4 regions of the Streptomyces sp. NPDC002309 genome follow, and region 2 is predicted to be linked to each of the others. Evidence: predicted binding sites of a transcription regulator. Region 2 holds the regulator's gene; each other region holds the start of a gene.
What was found. Region 2 encodes HrcA, which represses chaperone genes, less so after heat shock. Its sites were predicted from a motif close to TTNGCACTCNGNNNNNCNGAGTGCNAA; they were not measured.

Region 1 (2,197 bases), on a different contig from region 2:
TACGCGGTGGGCCGCCTGGAGGACTACCTGTGATTCGGCGCGGGTGGACGGCCGGGGCCGCGGTGCTGCTGGCCCTGCTCGCCGGCTGCGCCCTGCCCGACGGTTCGCACGGGCGGTCCGCGGAGGTGGGGGCGGCACCCGGCTCGGCCGCCTCGGAGCCCGCGCCCCACCGCCGCTGGGGGCTGTCCGCGCCGCTCTCCCCGCCGCCCCCGCCCGAACGTCACCCCGCCCGGCCGGTGGACGGGCTCGCCCCGGTCCTCGACCGCATCCCGACCGCCCGCAAGGTCGTCTTCCTCACCTTCGACGACGGCGCCGAGAAGGATCCGCGCTTCGTCGACATGGTCCGCGAACTGCGCCTGCCGGTCAGCATGTTCCTCACCGACAGCGTCGTCGGCCCCGGGTACGGCCACTTCGCGCGGCTCCGCTCGGTCGGCGCGAGCGTCCAGAACCACACCCTCGACCACGCCGCCCTGCGCGGACTGCCGTACGCCGGGCAGCGCGCCGAGATCTGCGGCCAGCAGCAGAAGCTCCGCGCCCGCTTCGGCGTCCGCCCGCACCTGTTCCGCCCGCCGTACGGCACGTACGACACGACGACCCGGAAGGCCGCCGCGGACTGCGGCATCAAGGCGATCGTCCTGTGGCGCGCCACGATGGGCGCGGCCGACCTCACCTTCACGAAGGGCGCCGCCCGGCTGCGTCCCGGCGACATCGTCTCGCTCCCCTCGACCGAGACCCCCGAGCCCATGCTCCGCGACCGCACGACCCGCCTGCTCCGCCGCATCCAGGAGGCGGGGCTGACGGTGGGACGGCTGGAGGACTACCTCTGAGGGGGCGGCACCGGGCGACGCGCCGCGGCCGATTGGCACTCCGCTTGACCGAGTGCTAATCGCAGTCATAGTCTCGGCTCTGGCACTCCCCACTGGAGAGTGCCAACACAGCGACGGGCAGGTCCGGCACCCGCGACGACGGATCCACCTGGTCGCCACCTCAGACAGTTAACCCCGTGAGATCTCCGAAGGGGGAGGTCGGATCGTGACGACCACCAGCTCCAAGGTTGCCATCAAGCCGCTCGAGGACCGCATCGTGGTCCAGCCGCTCGACGCCGAGCAGACCACCGCCTCTGGCCTGGTCATTCCGGACACCGCCAAGGAGAAGCCCCAGGAGGGCGTCGTCCTGGCCGTGGGCCCGGGCCGCTTCGAGGAGGGCAACCGCCTTCCGCTCGACGTCTCCGTCGGCGACGTCGTCCTGTACAGCAAGTACGGCGGCACCGAGGTGAAGTACAACGGCGAGGAGTACCTCGTCCTCTCGGCTCGCGACGTGCTCGCGATCATCGAGAAGTAGTTCACCCACAGCACACCGTTGTGAGCTGCGCCCCTGGCCCCCGCGACCGTTAACGAAGCCGGGCGCCCGGGGCGCAGTTCGTTTACCGCAGACTTTCCGAGAGGGCTCCCGCTGCCATGGCGAAGATCCTGAAGTTCGACGAGGACGCCCGTCGCGCCCTCGAGCGCGGCGTCAACAAGCTCGCCGACACGGTGAAGGTGACGATCGGCCCCCGTGGCCGCAACGTCGTCATCGACAAGAAGTTCGGCGCCCCCACCATCACCAACGACGGCGTCACCATCGCCCGCGAGGTCGAGGTCGAGGACCCGTTCGAGAACCTCGGCGCCCAGCTGGTGAAGGAGGTGGCGACCAAGACCAACGACATCGCGGGTGACGGTACGACCACCGCGACCGTCCTGGCCCAGGCGCTGGTCCGCGAGGGCCTGCGGAACGTCGCCGCCGGCGCCTCCCCGGCCGCCCTGAAGAAGGGCATCGACGCCGCGGTCAAGGCCGTCTCCGACGAGCTGCTGGCCTCCGCCCGCCCGATCGACGAGAAGTCCGACATCGCCGCCGTCGCCGCACTGTCCGCCCAGGACCAGCAGGTCGGCGAGCTGATCGCCGAGGCGATGGACAAGGTCGGCAAGGACGGTGTCATCACCGTCGAGGAGTCCAACACCTTCGGCCTGGAGCTGGACTTCACCGAGGGCATGGCCTTCGACAAGGGCTACCTGTCGCCGTACTTCGTGACGGACCAGGAGCGTATGGAGGCCGTCCTCGACGACCCGTACATCCTCATCCACCAGGGCAAGATCTCCGCGATCGCGGACCTGCTGCCGCTGCTGGAGAAGATCATCCAGAGCAACGCCTCGAAGCCGCT
Region 2 (2,197 bases):
GGACGGCGTCCGCGCGCAGTTCCTCCCGGCCCGGCCCGCCGCCGAGCACGGTCTCCGCGCCGGCCGCGCCGAAGGCCTCGGCCCCCGCGAACGCCGCCGCGCCGAGGACGTGGTCGAAGTGGGGGTGCGTGAGCGCGAGATGGGTCACACGGTGCCCGGCGAGCGCCTCCGCCCGAGCCCGCAGCGCCGCCCCCTCGGCGAGGCTCGACCCCGCGTCGATCAGCAGCGCCGCGCCCTCGCCGGCCACCAGCCCCACGGTGCAGTCCCACCGGGGCAGCCGGCATCGCCCGACTCCTGTCGTGAGCCTCTCCCAGCCCACCTCTTCCCAAGTCACGCCCATACGGCGACGCTAGGCCCTGTCGGGGCGTTCGCGCCTGCCCGCAGGGCGAAGCGTCCCGATTCGCGAGCATGAGGACAGGGCGGACCGGGCACGCCGCCCGCCCCGTCCGGCACGACGTGGCAGGACCGGCCTTGCCCGGGGTGTACCCGACGGCCGTACACTGGGCCGGTAAGGCTGGCACTCGCGTGCGAAGAGTGCCAGGGGGAGCGCCCAGGGACGACGTACTGGAGGTGCGCGCGGATGCTCAGTGAACGGCGGCTGCAGGTACTGCGCGCGATCGTCCAGGACTACGTCGGTACGGAGGAGCCGGTCGGCTCCAAGGCGCTCACCGAACGGCACAGCCTCGGCGTCTCCCCGGCGACGGTCCGCAACGACATGGCGGCGCTGGAGGACGAGGGGTTCATCGCCCAGCCGCACACCAGCGCCGGGCGCATCCCCACCGACAAGGGCTACCGGCTCTTCGTGGACAAGCTGGCCGAGGTCAAGCCGCTGACCGCGCCCGAGCGGCGCGCGATCCAGAACTTCCTCGACGGCGCCGTCGACCTGGACGACGTGGTGACCCGCACGGTGCGGCTGCTCGCGCAGCTCACACGGCAGGTCGCGGTCGTGCAGTACCCGTCGCTGACCCGCTCCACCGTGCGGCACGTGGAGCTGCTGTCGCTGGCACCCGCGCGCGTGATGCTGGTACTGATCACGGACACCGGGCGGGTCGAGCAGCGGATGGTCGACTGCCCGGCGCCGTTCGGCGAGGCATCGCTGGCGGATCTGCGGGCGCGGCTGAACAGCCGGGTCGCGGGCCGCCGTTTCACGGATGTGCCGCAACTGGTGCAGGATCTGCCCGAGGCGTTCGAGGCGGAGGACCGCGGCACGGTCCAGACGGTGCTCGCCACCCTGCTGGAGACGCTGGTCGAGGAGACGGAGGAGCGGCTGGTGATCGGCGGTACGGCCAATCTCACCCGCTTCGGACATGACTTCACCCTCACCATCCGGCCCGTGCTGGAGGCGCTCGAGGAGCAGGTGGTACTCCTCAAGTTGCTTGGCGAGGCGAAGGATTCGGGCATGACCGTGCGCATCGGGCACGAGAATGCCCATGAGGGACTCAACTCCACCTCGGTGGTGTCGGTGGGCTACGGTTCGGGCGGCGAGGCGGTTGCCAAGCTCGGCGTGGTCGGACCGACCCGCATGGATTACCCGGGAACGATGGGAGCGGTACGCGCAGTGGCACGGTACGTCGGACAGATCCTGGCGGAGTCCTGAGTGGCCACGGACTACTACGCCGTCCTCGGCGTACGCCGCGACGCGTCGCAGGAAGAGATCAAGAAGGCCTTCCGGCGACTCGCACGCGAGCTGCATCCGGACGTCAATCCGGATCCGAAGACCCAGGAGCGGTTCAAGGAGATCAACGCCGCCTACGAGGTGCTCTCGGACCCGCAGAAGAAGCAGGTCTACGACCTCGGCGGCGACCCCCTGTCCCAGGCGGGCGCGGCCGGCGCGGGCGGCTTCGGCGCGGGCGGCTTCGGCAACTTCTCGGACATCATGGACGCGTTCTTCGGCACGGCGTCGCAGCGCGGGCCGCGCTCGCGCACCCGCCGCGGCCAGGACGCGATGATCCGTATCGAGATCGAGCTGGACGAGGCGGCCTTCGGCACGACGAAGGACATCCAGGTCGACACGGCCGTCGTCTGCTCCACGTGCAGCGGCGAGGGCGCGGCGCCGGGTACGGCGGCGCAGACGTGCGACATGTGCCGCGGCCGCGGTGAGGTGTCGCAGGTCACGCGGTCCTTCCTGGGCCAGGTCATGACCTCGCGCCCCTGCCCGCAGTGTCAGGGCTTCGGCACGGTCGTGCCGAACCCGTGC
Region 3 (2,197 bases), on a different contig from region 2:
TCAGGGCGGCCGACCGTCCGGCGGGGCAGTAGGGGTCGGCCAGCGACACGTGCACCACGTTCGGCACGGTGCCGTCGGGCAGCGGCAGTCCGTCGAAGTAGGACGACGCCCGGGACTTCGTGCGATCGACGACCTGGTCCGGGACGAGCAGCGTGCCCGGCCCGTACTCGGGGCGCAGCCCGCCCACCGCGCAGGGGCCGAGCACCTGGCGCACGCCGACCGACCGCAGCGCCCAGAGATTGGCCCGGTAGTTGATCCGGTGCGGCGGGAGATGGTGGCCGCGGCCGTGGCGGGGCAGGAAGGCGACCCGCCGGCCGGCGATCTCACCGAGGAAGAGGGAGTCGCTGGGGGCCCCGTACGGCGTGTCCACCTGGACCTCGGTCACGTCGTCGAGGAACGAGTAGAAGCCTGAGCCGCCGATTACACCGATCTCTGCGTTCGCCATGACCGGCACAGTAGCGGGCGGGGGCGGGGCGGCAGGAAGGGGTGCCGGAAAGACCGAGGACCCCGCCGGCCCGTGAGCGGCGGGGTCCCGTGAGCGTGTGCGCGCCTCAGGCGGCGGTGGTGCTCGACGAGCTTCCGGTGCTCGACGCCTTCGAGTCCGAGGACGTGGAGGACGACGAGGAGGACGTCGTCGAGGAAGAAGACGTCGAGGACGATCCGGTCGACGCCGGCGAGCTGCTCGACGAGGAGCCGCGGCTGTCGTTCCGGTAGAAACCGGAGCCCTTGAAGACAATGCCGACCGCGGAGAACACCTTCTTCAGGCGTCCCTGGCAGTTCGGGCACACGGTCAGGGCGTCGTCAGTGAACTTCTGCACGGCCTCGAGGCCCTGGCCGCACTCGGTGCACTGGTACTGGTAGGTCGGCACTGTCTTCCTCCTGGCACTCTCACTCGATGAGTGCTAACAGTCGTCAATAGTAACCCGTGCCGCAAGCGAATGAAGTAACGTACATCACCTGCCCAGGGGCAGTGGTCAGGGCTTGACCGTCATGAGGGCACTTGCCCGAGTGAGAAGTCGCGTTGGCGACGGAGTCACAGTGACGTATTCCTCGGGGAAATTCATACTCACGTCACATCTCACCGATCGCGGCAGGTTCGCGATGGCCTGCGCCGCGCGTGACCACTCTGGTTACGCGCGGCGGCGCCAGCCGTGAGCGCAGTGCCACCAGGACCGCCAGCGCGAGCACCGTGCCGCCCGTCGGGACCAGGAATCCGGCGCCGCCCCAGAAGCGGTCCTCCAGTTGTCCGGCGACCGTGACGGCGCCCGCCTGACCGAGTGCCACCGCGCCGGTCAGCCAGGTGAAGGCCTCGGTGCGCGCCCCGGCCGGGACCAGGTTCTCCACGAGGGTGTAGCCGGTGATCAGGGTGGGCGCGATGCAGATGCCGACGAGCAGGCCGAGCGCGGCGAGCAGCAGCACCGACTGTGCCGCCCACAGCCCGGCGGCGGCCAGGGCGAGGGCCCCGTAACCGACGAGCAGGCGGCGCCGAGGGGCCACCTTCCAGGCGATGGCGCCGCACACGATGCCGGACAGCATGTTGCCCGCGGCGAAGGTTCCGTACAGGACGCCGTTGAGGCCGGGCTCGCCGATCGACTCGGTGAACGCGGCCAGCGACACCTGCATGCCGCCGAAGACGGTGCCGATGCCGAGGAACGCGACGGCCAGCACCCGCACCCCGGGGACGCGCAGTGCCGAGGCGTGCTCCACGCGCGCGTGCCCGTCGCCGCCGACCTTCGGCTGCGTGCGTTTCTGCGCGGCGAACAGCAGGCCGCCCACCAAAGTGAGCGCGGCCTCGGTCACCAGGCCGGCCGCCGGGTCGACGGTGGTGCACAGGGCCGTGGCCAGCAGCGGGCCGACCACGAAGGTCAGCTCGTCGGTGACGGACTCGAACGCCGCCGCCGTGGGCATCAGGGGGGAGCCCTGGAGCTTCACGCCCCAGCGTGCTCGCACCATGGGCCCGATCTGCGGGACCGAGGCGCCGGTGGGCACGGCCGCCGCGAACAGCGCCCACAGGGGGGCGTCCGCCAGTGCGAGTGCCGTCAGGGTGAGGCCCGCCAAGGTGTGCACCAGCACGCCGGGGAGCAGTACGGCACGCTGCCCGAAGCGGTCGGCGAGGCGTCCGGCCCAGGGCGCGGACAACGCCATGGAGACGCCGGTGACGGCCGCGGCGGCGCCTGCCACGCCGTACGAGCCGGTG
Region 4 (2,197 bases), on a different contig from region 2:
GAAGGTGCCACGGATCTTGTTGACGACCAGGGTCGACAGGGCCTCGCCCTCGACGTCCTCGGCGATGATCAGCAGCGGCTTGCCCGACTGCATGACCTTCTCCAGGAGCGGGAGCAGGTCCTTGACGTTGGAGATCTTGGAGTTCGCGATGAGGATGTACGGGTCCTCGAGCCCCGCCTCCATGCGCTCCATGTCGGTGGCGAAGTACGCCGAGATGTAGCCCTTGTCGAAGCGCATACCCTCGGTGAGCTCCAGCTCCAGACCGAAGGTCTGGGACTCCTCGACGGTGATGACGCCTTCCTTGCCGACCTTGTCCATCGCCTCGGCGATGAGCTCGCCGATCTGGGTGTCGGCGGCGGAGATGGAGGCCGTGGAGGCGATCTGCTCCTTGGTCTCGACCTCCTTGGCCTGGTCGAGCAGCGCGCCGGAGACGGCCTCGACGGCCTTCTCGATACCGCGCTTCAGGGCCATCGGGTTGGCGCCCGCGGCCACGTTGCGCAGGCCCTCGCGGACCAGCGCCTGGGCGAGAACGGTGGCGGTGGTCGTACCGTCGCCGGCGACGTCGTCCGTCTTCTTGGCGACTTCCTTGACCAGCTCGGCGCCGATCTTCTCGTACGGGTCCTCGAGCTCGATCTCCTTGGCGATGGAGACACCATCGTTGGTGATCGTGGGGGCGCCCCACTTCTTCTCGAGGACGACGTTGCGGCCCTTGGGGCCGAGCGTCACCTTCACGGCGTCCGCGAGCTGGTTCATGCCGCGCTCGAGGCCGCGCCGTGCCTCCTCGTCGAACGCGATGATCTTGGCCATGTGAAGTGGTCCTCCCGGACTGGGGTGGATTGCTCCGGACCGCGCTGGTGCCCGCGACGGACGGCTCGCCTGCCGTGTGGTTCCTTGCCCCACCCGGCTTGCGGCCTCACCGACCCGGTCCTTTTTTGTCACTCTCACCTTCAGAGTGCTAACGCCAATGATTAGCACTCGCCCCTGCCGAGTGCAAGCGCCTCCCCGGATCCGGGCGGGGTCCGCGCCGCCCGCGCACCCGCCCCGAGGCCACGACCGCCCTCGGTCACGACCGCCCTCGGCCGCGCACGCCGAAGGGCCCGCACCCCCAGGGGAGGCGCGGGCCCTTCGAACAGAAACGTCACATACGGTGGTCGCGCGCTAAGCGCTGAGGCGAACCATGTCGGCCTGCGGGCCCTTCTGGCCCTGCGAGATCTCGAACTCGACCCGCTGGCCCTCTTCGAGGGTCCGGTAGCCGTCCATCTGGATCGCACTGTAGTGGACGAAGACGTCCGCACCACCGTCGACCGCGATGAAGCCGTACCCCTTCTCCGCGTTGAACCATTTGACGGTGCCCTGAGCCATGCCTAACTCCCCTATTACTGGCCCTTGCACAGATCCACACTTCGCGGATCCGGGTCAGACCTCGCCCACCATTCGCTGTGAGGGGCGTGCGCCGGAACGCGTCGACCGCGGCTGAATGTATCTGTCCAACTGCCGTCTGCAACAGGTCAATCGGACGAGAAATCTGGGCGCCGACGGTCGGTTATTTATGGAGAATTCAGCCGGATTCAGGGCAAGTCGGGCTCCATAAAAGGAGTGAAAGACGCAAAAGAGCCACACACTTTGGCTACTTCTCATCGCATCGGAGCCGGAACTCATATGCGTCCGGCATGCGGTGCCGCGACGCGTTCCCCAACTCTACCGCGCTCAACCACATTGAATTGCCCCCTCCGCTTCTCTCACGGAGGGGGCAATTGCGTGAACACCGAGTAATTGGTGTTACTCAGGGTAAGGCGCGCTCGGTCCGGCGGGCGGTTCAGCCGCCGGCGACCGCCGGGATGATGGACACCCCGGCGCCCTCCGGAGTGGCCGTCTCCAGGCCCTTCTCGAAGCGGACGTCGTCGTCGTCGACGTAGACGTTGACGAACCGCCGCAGCTTGCCCTGGTCGTCCAGGACCCGGGCGGCGATTCCCGTGTGGTTCTTCTCCAGATCGGCGATGACCTCACCGAGGTTCGCCCCCTCGGCGGAGACCTCGGCCCGGCCGCCGGTGTAGGTGCGCAGGATGGTCGGGATGCGGACGGTGACGCTCACGTGGAAACCTCCGGTGGAATGACGGAGCCAGGGCCGCGGGGTCGGCCCCCGGCACGACGGTTCAGACGAGACCGGCCTCGTGGAACGACTCCAGGCTGGGCCGGA

Region 1: a site for HrcA is predicted at 860-886, ahead of groES (co-chaperone GroES). Genes of this name have one in related genera too.
Region 3: a site for HrcA is predicted at 880-906, ahead of ACWCPM_RS20490 (FmdB family zinc ribbon protein). Genes of this name have one in related genera too.
Region 4: a site for HrcA is predicted at 969-995, ahead of groL (chaperonin GroEL). Genes of this name have one in related genera too.

The regions. Positions count from the first base shown of each region.
Region 1 covers NZ_JBSFCI010000012.1:15,947-18,143, forward strand. Annotated here, with positions in the region: gene ACWCPM_RS12665 (polysaccharide deacetylase family protein) at 1-33, shown strand, start outside; gene ACWCPM_RS12670 (polysaccharide deacetylase family protein) at 33-827, shown strand; gene groES (co-chaperone GroES) at 1,033-1,341, shown strand; gene groL (chaperonin GroEL) at 1,458-2,197, shown strand, end outside.
Region 2 covers NZ_JBSFCI010000001.1:97,983-100,179, reverse strand. Annotated here, with positions in the region: gene ACWCPM_RS00440 (MBL fold metallo-hydrolase) at 1-340, opposite strand, end outside; gene hrcA (heat-inducible transcriptional repressor HrcA) at 581-1,597, shown strand; gene dnaJ (molecular chaperone DnaJ) at 1,598-2,197, shown strand, end outside.
Region 3 covers NZ_JBSFCI010000023.1:93,955-96,151, forward strand. Annotated here, with positions in the region: gene ACWCPM_RS20485 (S-methyl-5'-thioadenosine phosphorylase) at 1-445, opposite strand, end outside; gene ACWCPM_RS20490 (FmdB family zinc ribbon protein) at 552-869, opposite strand; gene ACWCPM_RS20495 (MFS transporter) at 1,072-2,197, opposite strand, start outside.
Region 4 covers NZ_JBSFCI010000026.1:76,623-78,819, forward strand. Annotated here, with positions in the region: gene groL (chaperonin GroEL) at 1-807, opposite strand, end outside; gene ACWCPM_RS22315 (cold-shock protein) at 1,159-1,362, opposite strand; gene ACWCPM_RS22320 (MoaD/ThiS family protein) at 1,817-2,092, opposite strand; gene thrC (threonine synthase) at 2,154-2,197, opposite strand, start outside.